DNA from 4 places in the Roseateles sp. GW835-FHT13E02 genome. Region 2 is predicted to be linked to each of the others. Evidence: predicted binding sites of a transcription regulator. Region 2 holds the regulator's gene; each other region holds the start of a gene.
What was found. Region 2 encodes sigma-54, which starts transcription at its own class of promoters, with help from an activator protein. Its sites were predicted from a motif close to TGGCANGNAANCTGCTTT; they were not measured.
Positions count from the first base shown of each region.

Region 1: the regulator sigma-54 is predicted to act here: its motif matches at 1,949-1,966, upstream of AC1Q6P_RS16715 (pilin).
Region 3: the regulator sigma-54 is predicted to act here: its motif matches at 1,366-1,383, upstream of exaC (acetaldehyde dehydrogenase ExaC).
Region 4: the regulator sigma-54 is predicted to act here: its motif matches at 1,214-1,231, upstream of AC1Q6P_RS09335 (PEP-CTERM sorting domain-containing protein).

Region 1 covers NZ_JBXAGJ010000017.1:29,244-32,695, reverse strand. Annotated here, with positions in the region: gene AC1Q6P_RS16725 (ABC transporter substrate-binding protein) at 1-104, shown strand, start outside; gene AC1Q6P_RS16720 (hypothetical protein) at 121-1,263, opposite strand; gene AC1Q6P_RS16715 (pilin) at 1,407-1,874, opposite strand; gene AC1Q6P_RS16710 (MBL fold metallo-hydrolase) at 2,235-3,011, opposite strand; gene AC1Q6P_RS16705 (DEAD/DEAH box helicase) at 3,309-3,452, shown strand, end outside.
Region 2 covers NZ_JBXAGJ010000020.1:42,111-45,562, forward strand. Annotated here, with positions in the region: gene lptB (LPS export ABC transporter ATP-binding protein) at 1-572, shown strand, start outside; gene AC1Q6P_RS18375 (RNA polymerase factor sigma-54) at 671-2,200, shown strand; gene AC1Q6P_RS18380 (SGNH/GDSL hydrolase family protein) at 2,396-3,409, shown strand.
Region 3 covers NZ_JBXAGJ010000001.1:134,283-137,734, forward strand. Annotated here, with positions in the region: gene AC1Q6P_RS00595 (sigma-54-dependent Fis family transcriptional regulator) at 1-1,071, opposite strand, end outside; gene exaC (acetaldehyde dehydrogenase ExaC) at 1,491-3,011, shown strand; gene guaA (glutamine-hydrolyzing GMP synthase) at 3,108-3,452, opposite strand, start outside.
Region 4 covers NZ_JBXAGJ010000007.1:221,005-224,456, reverse strand. Annotated here, with positions in the region: gene prsT (XrtA/PEP-CTERM system TPR-repeat protein PrsT) at 1-1,047, shown strand, start outside; gene AC1Q6P_RS09335 (PEP-CTERM sorting domain-containing protein) at 1,380-2,255, shown strand; gene AC1Q6P_RS09330 (isoaspartyl peptidase/L-asparaginase family protein) at 2,402-3,421, opposite strand.

The sequences.
Region 1 (3,452 bases), on a different contig from region 2:
CCCACAACCATCCCTTGCGGGTGGATTTATGCCAGGCTGGGGTGAGGGGGTTTATCCGGCATCCATTCACGAGGGATGGGTGGAGGTTTGTGGATCTGAGCTGAGATGCCGCCGATGAAGTCAATGCCCGATTCCATGCCCGGGTGCATCGAACAAGAACTGCTTCACCTTCGGGTTGCCTTGCCGCCAAAGCACATTGTCGATCAGGTAGTGATGGACATTGATGAACAACCAGGCGCAAGCCGTTGCCAAGGCCGCAGCCTCGCCCCACAAGGGAAGCTCTCCCGTTCGCATGAAGTCCAATGCTCCAGGGATCATCCAAAAGCCCACGGCGCCAAGCACACAGGCCACCACAACGAATGTTTTCAGCGACGATGGTGTGCTGCTAGAAAACTGAGCTTCATTCAGCTTGTAACGGGAAACGACCGTCAGGTATTGCAAAGAGTGGAAAAAGGGCACCACCAGCAAGAAGGCGGGCTCCAGGCCAACAAACACTGTCCACACATAGATTGAAATCACGTAGGCCAGGACACCCGCCCAAGGACATTGTTGCCAGCTCAATCCCCGCGCATGCCACTCCTGAGTCGATCGAAACAGCGCCAGGCCGCACCAAACGGTTGTCACCGCAGCAACCATGCAAACGACCAAGGTGAGAGTCGGTGGGACATGGATGGCGATACCCGCCACACCAAACAAGCCCTTGGCCAAAGGGCTGTTGTTCGCAAGGGTCCAGGCCGCCGCCCAACAGGCATAGGCATTGATCAACAGAGCTTGCCTCACCGCCGGTTTGAAGTAGTTGCGTTTCAAAGCGGCATCCATCATCGCCATGCCGAAGCCTTGCTTGACGTAGTGCCAGCCGACCAGTGCGCCCATCAAGCTGACCATGACACCGAGCAGAGTGCCCTGGCCCAGAAGCCATTGCCAGGCGCCGACGGCCAAAGCCACGATCAAAGCGAAGGGGGCCCAAAAACCGGCAAATGCCCAGCGCCACTGCAGATCACTCGCTAAACCTTCACGACGCACATCTCGCCACGTGCCGTAGAACATCTGGTACGAGGCTGCAAAGTGTGGATGGTTGACGACATTGGCTAGGACAAGCATGGCGGAAGCGAGAACAGCCAGACTCTCTCCTCTTGGTGCAATCATCAAAAGAGCCGCAAGAACCAAAACCGAGCCCCCACCCAAGAGGAGCAAGTCAAGCCAGACACCCCATAAGCTGGAAGAGCCATATCGCATCAATTCACGGGGGGCATTTGCATCCATGATCGTCTTGCTGGTCTAGCGCGAACGTCGTTCACTGGCAAGTTCTCAAGTACTCGCAAGCGTTTTTCTCGAATCGTTCTGATCAAAAAACAGAAAAGGGGGCATTTGCCCCCTTTTCACCCACGCAAGTCAGTCGAACTCACTTACGGAGCCGGAGCCGGAGCCGGAGCCGCCACCGACTGCTTCTCGATAGTCGTCTTCGCAACACCGGTCGCAGTGGTTGTAATTGCCCAGGTAACGGCCGTAGTGCCCACGTTCGGAGCCCACTTGATCTTCTTGCCGTCCATTTCGGTGCCCAAACCGCTTGAGGCCAATGTCACTTCGATCTCACCGCCACTTACGGTGACCGAGGCCACTTCCTTCGTCGGACTGAACGAAGCGTTCGCCGGAATGCCGTTCGAGTTTGCCGAGCAGTTGGTTGCAGCACCCAACTCCTGGATGCAAAGTGCCACAGCCGTCTTCAACGCATCAACCGAAGTCAGTGCATTGCCGGCCTTGGCTTTGACCGTGTAGTCCTTGTACTGCGGAATCGCCACCGCCGCCAAAATGCCGATGATCGCCACGACGATCATCAGTTCGATCAGTGTGAAACCTTGTTGAACGCGCTTCATGATGGGTACTCCTACGGGGTTGAACGGGACAGGAAACGAATGAATGAAACAAAGAAGAGGGAACGCACCCCCTGAATGCAGGGGTCGTGCCAGCATGCTCAGAGCGACTTGGCGTGAAATTTGGCACGAACAGAGGGCCGGCGAGCGGTGCGACTGACAATTTTGGTCAGTTGAGCCCTGATGGCCGGTGACGCAAAAGGTGAGCTGACAATTTTTGTCAGGCCTGTGCTGACTGCCCGCAGTCGGTCAGAAGACGAGGTGCCAAAGCAAACGGCAACCCGGAGGTTGCCGTTTTTGGCTGAGGCTTGGCCAAGGAGTGGCGCCGAGATCACGTTCGGCGAACGCGGACTGGCACTCCACTCAATCCAGATCCATCACCATCCCAGCCACCAATGCCTCGATTCGGTGCCGGCTGGCCAGGGCGGCGATTTCTTCCATCACGGCCAGGCCTTCGCCGGGTTTGATGTGGGTGATCTGCACGGCCACGCTGCCGGCGAGTTGGGCCAGTTCCACGCCCAGTCGGGCGGGGCTGAGGTGGCGGCTGAGGTCGGCCAGGCTTTGCTCGTCGTTGCTGAAGGCGGTTTCGATCACCAGATGGCTGACCTGCAACTGGGCCAGGCGGGCCCAGAGCGCCGGATTGGGGCCGGTGTCGCCGGTGAAGACCCAATGGCCGCGCGGGCCGGCAATGGCAAAACCGCAGGCCGGCACGGTGTGAGCGGCACTCAGCACTTCGACGCGGCGGCCACCCAGCTCCAGCACCTCGCCCACTTCAAAAGCATGCAGGCTCAGCACCGGCCGCTCGGCGCTGGGCAGGCGGGTGAAATCGGGCCAGATCACGCCGTTGAAGATGTGTTGGCGCAGCGCCTGCAGGGTTTGCGGCAGGCCATGCACCTGGATCGGCGGCCGGCCCGCCTCGGCGCGCAGGCGCAGCACCGAATCGGCCAGCAGCGGGATGGACAGCACATGGTCCAGATGGGAATGGGTGACCAGGATGTGGTCGATGCGCGCCAGCTCGTCGAGCGCCAGGTCGCCCACGCCCGTGCCGGCGTCGATGAGCACATCGTCGTCGAGCAAGAAGGCGGTGGTCTTGAAGCCGGCTGCAATGGCACCCGAGCAGCCGAGGACGCGAATTTTCATGGGGGGCATCAGTGGGCGGGAAAGCCGTCTTGGCGCCGATCCCGGAGGAGAAAAAACCGGTGCCGTTGACAGGGCCCTCCAATGTACTGAGCCCCGGCATCGAAACAAGGGAGCATTACCGGCTTGCGACTGAGAAAGTGCTCCGGCCATTGCCGGGCAGCGCGGCGCCGTGATTTGCTGCACGGGACCGATAGGCCGGTCTGCGGCATCGAGGCGTGCCTGGGGCCGCTTGGCATACTGTGCTGCTGCACGCTCGCGCCCCTCGTGCTGTTCGCATGTCTCCCTCCGGCCCACCCCATGACCTCCCACGCTGCCCTGCCCCTTGACGCCACTGCCACGCCGGGCCTGGCCGAGATCGAGCAGGCCGTGCTCGATGCGCTGCTGCTCAGCGGTGGCACGCGCGGTGCGGCCGGGCTGGCGCAATGGCTGGCCGCGGGCGGG
Region 2 (3,452 bases):
CCGGCGAGATCCACATCGACGACCAGTCGGTCGAGCACCTGCCCATCCACCAGCGCGCCCGCCTGGGCCTGAGCTATCTGCCGCAGGAGGCCTCGATCTTCCGCAAGCTCACGGTGGAACAGAACATCCGCGCCGTGCTGGAGCTGCAGCGCGACGAGCAGGGCCGCGCGCTCAAGGAGCCGCGCATCAAGGAGCTGCTGGAAGCGCTGCTGCACGACCTCAGCATCGAGAAGCTGCGCGACAGCCCGGCGCCGGCGCTCTCGGGCGGCGAACGCCGCCGCGTCGAGATCGCCCGCGCCCTGGCCACTCAGCCGCGCTTCATCCTGCTGGACGAACCCTTCGCCGGCGTGGACCCGATCGCGGTGCTGGAGATCCAGCGCATCATCGGCTTCCTGAAGGCGCGCCAGATCGGCGTGCTGATCACCGACCACAATGTGCGCGAGACCCTGGGCATCTGCGACCGGGCCTACATCATCAGCGAGGGCTCGGTGCTGGCCGAGGGCACGCCGGACGAGATCGTGGCCAACGCCGATGTGCGCAAGGTCTATCTCGGCGAACATTTCCGCATGTAGAGCCGGCCATGGATGCCTACACGCCCGCTGCCACGGCAGCCCCGCGCGGGGCTGATGCTGGGATTCCTGCATCTCACGACTGCCCCTGAGCCCGCGCCATGAAGCAGTCACTCCAGGTTCGACTGAGCCAGCATCTGGCCTTGACGCCGCAGCTGCAGCAATCGATCCGCCTGCTGCAACTGTCCACGCTGGAGCTGAATCAGGAAGTCGAGCAGATGCTGGCGCAGAACCCGCTGCTCGAAACCGAAGAAGACTTCTCCGTCGCCACGCCCGAGCTGCCCGAGCTGCGCCCGGCCAGTGCCGCCGAGGACAGCGGCGCCGACCGTGAGCTGGGCGGCGGCGCCGAGGCCGAGGCCACGCCCGAGCTGCAGGCCGAAGACTTCGGCAGCACCGAACGCGAGGACTGGGAGAACGGCACCGAGGGCGACGATTTCGACGGCATCCGCGAACTGCCCAGCAACAACGGCAGCGGCTCGGGCAGCAACGATGAAGACGGCGAACGCAGCGACCAGGAATCGGCCGAGATCAGCCTGCAAGAGCATCTGGTCCAGCAGATGGCCGGCATGCACCTCAGCGATACCGACCAGCTGGCGCTGCGCCTGCTGATCGATTCGCTCAACGAGGACGGCTATCTCGAGGACAGCCTGGAAGCCATCGCCGAGGCCCTGGTGCCGGACGGCGACGAGGACAGCGCCGCCGAGCGCGAGGAGCTGCTCGACCACCTGCGCATCGCCCTCAAATGGCTGCACCACATGGACCCGCCCGGCGTCGGTGCCCGCGAACTGACGGAATGCCTGGAGCTGCAGCTGCGCCAGCTGCCGCGCAGCGCGCCGCAGGTGATCGCCATCATGATCTGCAAAAAGCACTTGGACCTGCTGGCCAAGCGCGACAGCCGCCGCCTGATGCTGCTGACCGGCGCCGACGATGCCTTGCTGCGTGAAGCGCAAGCCCTGATCGTGGCCCTGGAGCCCAAGCCCGGCCGGCGTTTTGCCCGCGGCCAGGCGCCGGCCGTGATCCCGGACGTGATCGTGCGCAAGGTCGGCCGCGAGCTGCGCGTCATCATCAACCCCGAGGTCGCGCCCAAGCTGCGCATCAACGAGCTCTACGCCAACGCCCTGCGCCAGACGCGCGGCGGCATCAGCAACAGCGCCCTGGGCGGCCAGCTGCAGGAGGCGCGCTGGTTCATCAAGAACATCCAGCAGCGCTTCGACACCATCCTGCGCGTCTCCACCGCCATCGTCGAGCGGCAAAAAGGTTTCTTCAGCCACGGCGCCGTGGCCATGAAACCCCTGGTGCTGCGCGAGATCGCCGACGAGCTGGGCCTGCACGAATCAACCATCTCGCGCGTGACCACGGCCAAGTACATGGCCACGCCCTTTGGTACCTTCGAGCTCAAGTATTTCTTCGGCTCGGGCCTGTCCACCGAGGCTGGCGGTGAAGCCTCCAGCACCGCCGTGCGCGAGCTGATCAAGCAGTTCATCGCCGCCGAGAACCCGGCCAAACCCCTGTCCGACAGCGCCCTGGCCAGCATGCTGGAAGAACAAGGCATCCAGGTCGCGCGCCGCACCGTCGCCAAATACCGCGAAGGCATGCACATCGGGACGACGACGATGCGGCGGGTGGTTTGAAGGTTGAAGCTTGAGTGAACGGGTGAATCAGTGAACTGGTGAACCACACCCCACGATTCACCATTCACCTGTTCACCTGTTCACCCGTTCACCTGTTCACCCCCAAACGTGAACACGCACACCGATTTCAGGTGATTCCCATTTCGAGACATGCCATCATGCCGCTGACTTGGATCGTTACTTGAAAGGTCTGCCGTGAACACCACCCTCCGCTCCCCGGCCGGCGCCCGCCTGCCCGCCCTGCTGATACTCGCCGCCAACCTGGCCTGGGCCGCCCCCTCCCAAGCTCAGGCTCAGGCCACGGGCAGCAGCGCCGCCACCAGCTACAGCCGCGTGATCGCCTTCGGCGACAGCCTCTCGGACAACGGCAATTTCTACCGCGCCACCGGCGGCGCAGTGCCCCAGCCGGGCAACTATTTCCAGGGTCGTTTTTCCAACGGCCAGGTGGCCGTCGAGCACCTCGCGCAAGGCCTGGGCGTGAGCCTGCAGGATTACGCCTGGGGCGGTGCCCAAACCGGCTGGCTCAACGGCGCGGCGGTGGCCGCAGGTGCCCCGGCCGCCTTGCAGAACACGGGCATGCTCTCGCAAGTGGGCGCCTTCCAGTCCGGCCTGGCCGGCACGGCCGCCGACAGCCAGGCGCTGTACCTGCTGTGGGGCGGGGCCAATGATTTCCAGTACCTGGGTTTCTCGCAGGCCACGGCGCAAGCGGCCATCCAGAACCTCAGCAATGCCGTGCAGACCCTCTACGGCCTGGGCGCACGCAACTTCCTGATGCCGGGCCTGCCCGATCTGGGCCAGACGCCGGCCGGCCTGTCCTCCGGCCTCTCGGGCCAGTTGCACCAGCTCTCCCTGGGCTTCAACCTCGGCCTGAATCAGGCTATCGGCCAGCTGCGCGCCCTGCCCGGCATCGACATCCGTTACTTCGACACCCTGGGCACGCAGCAAGCCCTGGTCGACAACGCGGCGCTCTACGGCTTCAGCAATGTGACGGCGGCCTGCTTCACCGGCTATGTCGGCCAGCCCGACGGCAGCACCTGCAGCAACCCCGAGAGCTATATGTACTGGGACCGCATCCACCCGACCACGCTGACCCACAGCTACCTCGGCCAGGGCATGCTGGCCGCCGTGCCGGAACCGCAGACCTGGCTGCTGATGGGCCTGGGCCTGGCAGCCCTGGGTCTGCGCGCCGGTCGCCAGCGCCGCAGCTGAAAAGACAAGGGCCGGTCGCCTGGAGCACCGGCCCCGAAGCTGG
Region 3 (3,452 bases), on a different contig from region 2:
GGCCGCGTCACCGGTGTCGAGCGCGCTCAGTGCATCCGAGGCAGGGGCAGGCGCAGACGCTGGCGATGCCGTCGTAAGCAAAGCCGTGGCAGCCGGCGGCGCCACGCGTGGGCGGGGCTGCAGGGGCCGCGCACCATCGAGCCGGCCGTAGATCAAGCTGCCGTCCACCCGCTGCAGGCGCCGAGGCTGCGAACCATGCGCTCCATGCACACCGGCCAGCAGCTCCTGCATGCGCAGCCCCAGCGCCGCCTCCACCGTGCAGCGACCGAGGGCACTGGGCGCCAGGCCCAGCCACTCGAGCCCCAGGCCGTTGGCGCCGAGGATGAGGCCGTCATCGGCCAGGGCCAGCAAGCCCTCGGTGACCGTGTCCAGCCCCTCGGGCCGGCTGTGCAGGCGCAGCACCAGGCCGCCGCCATGACGCGCCACAAACAGCTGGTGCTCGATCATGCGCGCGGCCGAGCGGGCCAGGCCCAGGGTGTGGGGGTGGTAGCCACGGCGGTCGCCCGAGATGTCCAGCACCCCAAGCAAGGCACCGCTGGGGTCGACGATGGGCGCAGCGGCGCAAGTCAGGAACCCATTGCGCTCCAGATAATGCTCGGCGCCGTTGATGACGACGGGCCGGCCATCGGCCAGCGCCGTGCCGATCGCATTGGTGCCGCGCCATTGCTCAAGCCAGACGGCGCCGGGCCGCAAGGCCACCCGTGCGGCCTTGTCGGCAAAGCCATCGTCGCCCAGCGCGTGCAGCAGCATGCCTTGCGGGTCGGCCAGGATGACCAGGCTGTCGCTGGCCCTCACCTGCTCGGCCACAAACTCCATCACCGGCCGGGCCTGGGCCAGCAAGGCGCGGCGCTGCTCCAGGGCCCGCGCCAGCTGGGCGGCCGACGCGTGCGGCACACCCTGCGACCGCCCCTCGGGCGCCAGACCATAGGCCCGGCTGCGCTGCCAGCTGGCATGGAGCCGGGCATCGAGCAAGCCGGCGCCCAGCTCACCGGTTTCCAGCAGCTGCCGGCGCGCCTGTCGCAGGCGGCTGGGCGGCGTGCGCAAGCTCATCAAGGCATTGGCTGCAGTCATCGCGTTTGTCTCCGTGATCGGCCCTTGTGAACGGGCTCTGAATCGGACGCGGCTCAGGTGTTGGCACCCGAGCCGCAGCGCGACCTTAACAGGCTCATGGCGCTTGCCAAGCCCTTGAGCTGGTTTTGCCCGCTTCCAGCACAAGTGGACGTGAAAGCTGTGCCACGCGAGGCGGTCACCTGTCCTCTTTCGTGACAGTGGGGCGACACGGTGCGCAGCCAGCCGTACCGGCCAGTCGTTTCGCCCCGCGCAGCAGCAGCCCCTTACGCCCAAATTCCGAGCAAACCACAGCCTTGGCACGCTCCGTGCAAGAAACCCTGCGGCTGGCCTGCTTGCCTCCAACCCCGCAACTCAGCATCTGGGATGGAGACGGAGCGGGCCCAGACCTTGAGACCCCAACACAACACACGGAGACCGACATGCTTTACGCCAGCCCCAACACCCCCGGCGCCACACTCGCCTACAAAGCGCAGTACGACAACTTCATCGGCGGCCGCTTCGTGCCGCCGGTCAAGGGCGAGTACTTCGACGTCGTCACCCCCATCAGCGGCCAGGTCTACACCCGCGCCGCCCGTTCCACCGCCGAGGACATCGAGCTGGCCCTGGACGCCGCCCATGCCGCCACGGCCCAGTGGGCCGCCACCAATGCCGCCACCCGCGCCAACATCCTGCTCAAGATCGCCGACCGCATCGAGGCCAACCTCGAGTTGCTGGCCTATGCCGAGACGGTGGACAACGGCAAGCCCATCCGCGAAACGCTCAATGCCGACATCCCGCTTGCCGCCGACCATTTCCGTTACTTCGCCGGATGCCTGCGCGCGCAGGAAGGCGCGCTGAGCCAGATCGACGACCACACCGTGGCCTATCACTTCCACGAACCGCTGGGCGTGGTCGGGCAAATCATCCCCTGGAACTTCCCCATCCTGATGGCGGCCTGGAAGCTGGCGCCTGCGCTGGGCGCGGGCAACTGCGTGGTGCTCAAGCCGGCGGAGTCGACGCCCATCAGCATCTTGGTGCTGACCGAGCTGATCGCCGACCTGCTGCCGCCCGGCGTGCTCAACATCGTCAACGGCTATGGCCGCGAGGCCGGCATGCCGCTGGCCACCAGCAAGCGCATTGCCAAAATTGCCTTCACCGGCTCCACCGCCACCGGCCGCGTGATTGCGCAGGCGGCAGCCAGCAACCTGATCCCGGCCACGCTGGAGCTGGGTGGCAAGAGCCCCAATGTCTTCTTCGACGATGTGATGGCGCAGGACGACGCCTTCCTCGACAAAGCGATCGAAGGCCTGGTGCTGTTCGCCTTCAACCAGGGCGAGGTCTGCACCTGCCCGAGCCGGGCGCTGATCCAGGAGTCGATCTACGACCGCTTCATCGAACGCGCACTCAAGCGCGTGGCCGCCATCAAGCAAGGCAGCCCGCTGGACACCGACACCATGATGGGCGCCCAGGCCTCGGCCTTGCAGATGGACAAGATCATGTCCTACCTGGAAGTGGGCAAGCAGGAAGGCGCTCAGCTGCTGATCGGCGGTGGCCGCAAGCAGATGTCGGGCGAGTTGGCCGGCGGCTATTACATCGAGCCCACGCTGTTCAAGGGCACGAACAATATGCGCGTGTTCCGCGAAGAGATCTTCGGCCCCGTGCTGGCCGTGGCCACCTTCAAGGACGAGGCCGAAGCCCTGCAGATCGCCAATGACACGCCCTACGGCCTGGGCGCCGGCGTCTGGACACGCGACGGCAGCCGCGCCTACCGCATGGGCCGCGCCATCCAGGCCGGCCGGGTCTGGACCAATTGCTATCACGCCTATCCGGCGCACGCGGCCTTCGGCGGCTACAAGGAATCCGGCATCGGCCGCGAAACCCACAAGGCCATGCTGGACCATTACCAGCAGACCAAAAACCTGCTGGTCAGCTACTCACCCAATGCTCTTGGCTTCTTCTGAGCATCCAGCGCCGCTGGCTTGAAACAAAAAGGCGGCCTTGCGGGTCGCCTTTTGCGTTCACTCGGGGCTTGAACCAGGGGCTCAAGACCTGAGAGATCATTCCCACTCGATCGTTGCCGGCGGCTTGCTGGACACATCGTAGGTGACGCGGTTGATGCCGCGCACTTCGTTGATGATGCGGCCCGAGGTGCGCTTGAGCAGGCTGTAAGGCAGCTCGGCCCAGTCGGCGGTCATGAAGTCGCTGGTCTGCACGGCGCGCAGCGCCACGACGTAGTCATAAGTGCGGCCGTCGCCCATCACGCCCACGCTCTTGACCGGCAAGAACACCGTGAAGGCCTGGCTGGTCAGCTCATACCAGCTCTTGCCCGTGGTTTCATCCTTGGTATTGCGCAGCTCTTCGATGAAGATGGCGTCGGCACGGCGCAGCAGGTCGGCGTACTC
Region 4 (3,452 bases), on a different contig from region 2:
ATGCTGGTGGAGCTTTACATGGAACAACGCCAGGCAGATCTTGCTCTGCCCCTGGCCAAGAGTCTGGCCGCCAACTATTCCGGCAAGCTTCCCGCCTTGCTGTCGCTGGCACGTGTCTACCTGGCCTTGAACGACGGTAGCAACGCACGCCAGGTGCTGCAAGAGGCCACCCGCGTGGCGGACTTTGATGCACAGGAGCAAGTCAAGATTGGACGCATGCAACTGGCTGCAGGCAATGTCGATGGGGCCACTTACAACGTGCAAAAGGCATTGCAGTCGCAGGCGGGCGACCTCGGCGCCCTGCTCTTGCAGGTCGAGGTGGAAGCTCGCCGCGGCGATCCCGCCAAGGTGGATGCCGCCTTGAAGACGTTGAACAACACCCACCCAGGCAAAGTGCAAACAACGCTGGTTGGCGCCCATGTGGCCATGTCGCGTGGTCAATTCCCTGCCGCTCAAGCTGGCTACCGCACCGTGTTCGAGAAAGAACCGAGTACGGCCAATGCGATTTTGCTGGCGCGCGCCATGGTGGCCGCAGGTGAGCTGGACAAGGCCCTGCTCATGCTGGAGGGCTGGGCCCGCAAAGCGCCCAATGACATCACCGCCCTGAAGGCCGTCGCGGGCGTGCAAATGCAAGCGGGCCGAAATGAAGCAGCGAAAAAGAACTACCAACAGATTCTGGCCTTGCAGCCAGGAGACATCGGCATTCAACTCAATTACGCCCAACTCCTGCACCGCATGGGCGACGCTGGAGCCGTCGCTGCAGCCGAGAAGGCCTTGAAGCAGGCGCCCGGCAACGCGGATGCAGCCGATACCTTGGGCTGGATCTTGGTGCAGCGCGGCAATATCGAGGGCGGCCTGCGTCATTTGCGTGAGGCTCGCCTGCGCAGCCCCGGCAATAGCGAAATCCGCTTTCACCTGGCCTTCGCCTTGGCCAAGCTGAACCGCAAAGCAGAAGCCAAGGAAGAACTGAGCGCTGCGCTCAACGCCCAACCCAAGCTGCCGATGACGCAGGAAGTCAGCCGTTTGAAACTGGAACTCGGTCTGTGATCACGGCTCCAGTCTTGCGCCCTGACGCCAATACGGCAAATCAAGCCCAGAATATGTAAGCCAAAAGGCCTATTCGAATATCCAAACCAAGGCCAATTGACCGAGACATTACTCACGCCCCTCGATATCGGGGGTTCTCTTGCAGCGGATTGAACAGGCAGAATCCGGGCATGAAATTGGTATTGAGTATTTGCTTGGGTAATTGGCTGCAACTGTGAATTTTTTACAGCCCCTCAACACCCCCCGGTTCGCGGGATTGTTGGAAGCCAAGGGCCGAGTAGGATGCAATCCAAGATTTCCGTAACACCATCTACGCCGACAGGGTCCACACCATGAACTACGCTGCCACAGCGACAACTACCACCGGTCGTTTTGCGTCTTTTGCCGCAACGGCTCTGTTCGTGGTGGCCGCCGGCTCCGCTTACGCTCAAGGCGCGACGACCGTGACCAAGGCGACTGGCTCCGGCTCTTCGCTGATCGAAACCCACTCGCTGGTGTTCGGCAACACCAGTGCCCGCGACACCGGTCTGGGTGCTTGGAAGGTCAATGAAGGCACAAGCAATGCACTGGGCGCCAACAGCTTCTGGGTTTACTGCCTGGACCCGCTGAACAACTACCTCTCGCCGGACACTTATGACAAGGTGTCGCTGAACAACTTCGTCAATGGCTACCAGGCCACGCCCGGCGGCGCCACCATGGGCTACGCCTCGATCTTTGCGGGCGCCAACTACCAGGCGACAGGTATCAAGGGCATGTACGACGACTCGACCACGACGACCAGCCGCGTCCTGGCCGACTTGACCAACCTGTTCGAGCACGCCTACTCTGACAGCCTGACTTCATCGACCAAATCGGCCGCCTTCCAGTTCGCCATCTGGGAAATCCTGGGCGACGGCGCCGGCAAGAGCTCCGACAAGAAATACTACAGCGCCGCCTACACCAACAGCGGCCTGGACGTGAACGAGACCGGTACATCGTTCAAGAACCAAGTGGACGTTTACCTGGCAGGTCTGAATGGCACCTGGGCTGCCGGCCTGACTGGCACAACGAACTACACCTTCTCGGTCTACAACCCGAACCCGAGCGGCTCGGGCCAAGCCCTGATCCGCGCAACCGCACGCGCCGTGCCGGAGCCTGGTTCGCTGGCACTGGTCAGCCTGGCTGTGTTCGGCGTGGTTTACACCCGCCGCCAAAGCAAGAAGCACTGATGCAAAGGGCTGGGCCATCCAGCCCGGCCATCAACAGAAAAAAGCGGCCGCGGGCCGCTTTTTTCATGTCTTTGTCGAGTCTCAGACAAGCAGTCAATAGGAGCGCAAAGGAGCAAATCAGCCTGCGTGCCGATGCCTCAGCACAACTACTCTGAGCGATAGACCGCCACCACGGGCTCGCCAGCAGCCACCCGCGCATAACCCCGATACATTCCCTCGGAGTTGAATGGCAGACATACCTCGCCTCGGGCAGAGACTGCAATCAATCCACCTGCATCCGGCGGAAGCTTTTGCATCACCACACGCTCACAAGCCTCGGCCAATGACAGACTGGCATATTCCATCAGTGCCGACACATCATGTGCGGCGCAAGCACGAATGAACAGCTCACCCGTGCCCGTACATGACACGGCCACTGTGGCGTCATTGGCGTAGGTTCCGGCTCCCACGAGTGGCGTATCCCCGACTCGACCGACCTGCTTGTTGGTCATGCCACCCGTAGAAGTGGCGGCCGCCAGATGGCCAGCCGCATCCAGGGCGACAGCGCCGACCGTACCAAACTTGGTGAGCTCATCAATTGGGCCCGACACCCGAGCATCACCCCGCAGCGATGACACATCCCGAGCCAGCAACTCTTGACCATCGTGATCGCGCAGCACGCCAGCCTGCAGTTGCCGCGCACGCCGAAGCTGCTCCAGGCGATGCGGCGTACCAAACCAACTGGGCTCCACCTGTTCCAAGCCATGGCGTGCGGCGAACTCATCGGCTGCCGCGCCGACAAACAGCAGATGAGCGCTGTGCTCCATCACCGCTCGAGCCGCAAGAATCGGGTTGCGCGTTCGGCTGACCCCAGCCACTGAGCCTGCACGACAGCCATGCCCATCCATCACGCAGGCGTCAAGCTCATGGGTGCCAGCCGCCGTGTAAACCGCGCCCTTGCCAGCATTGAACAGCTCACACTCTTCGAGCTGCCTAACCGCCTCCACCACCACATCAACTGAGCTTGCGCCTGCGGCGAGCTGCGCCTGACCGGCGCGCAGAATGCCCGCCAAGGCAGCGCGATAACGAGCCTCTTGCTCGGCACTCATGGCGCCCCTCGTCAAAGTACCAGCGCCACCATGGATGGCCAGGACAGGAGCAGGACGAGAAGTGGTTGTGTCGGTCATTTTGAGGTCCATGGCGAGCGAAGTACTGCGG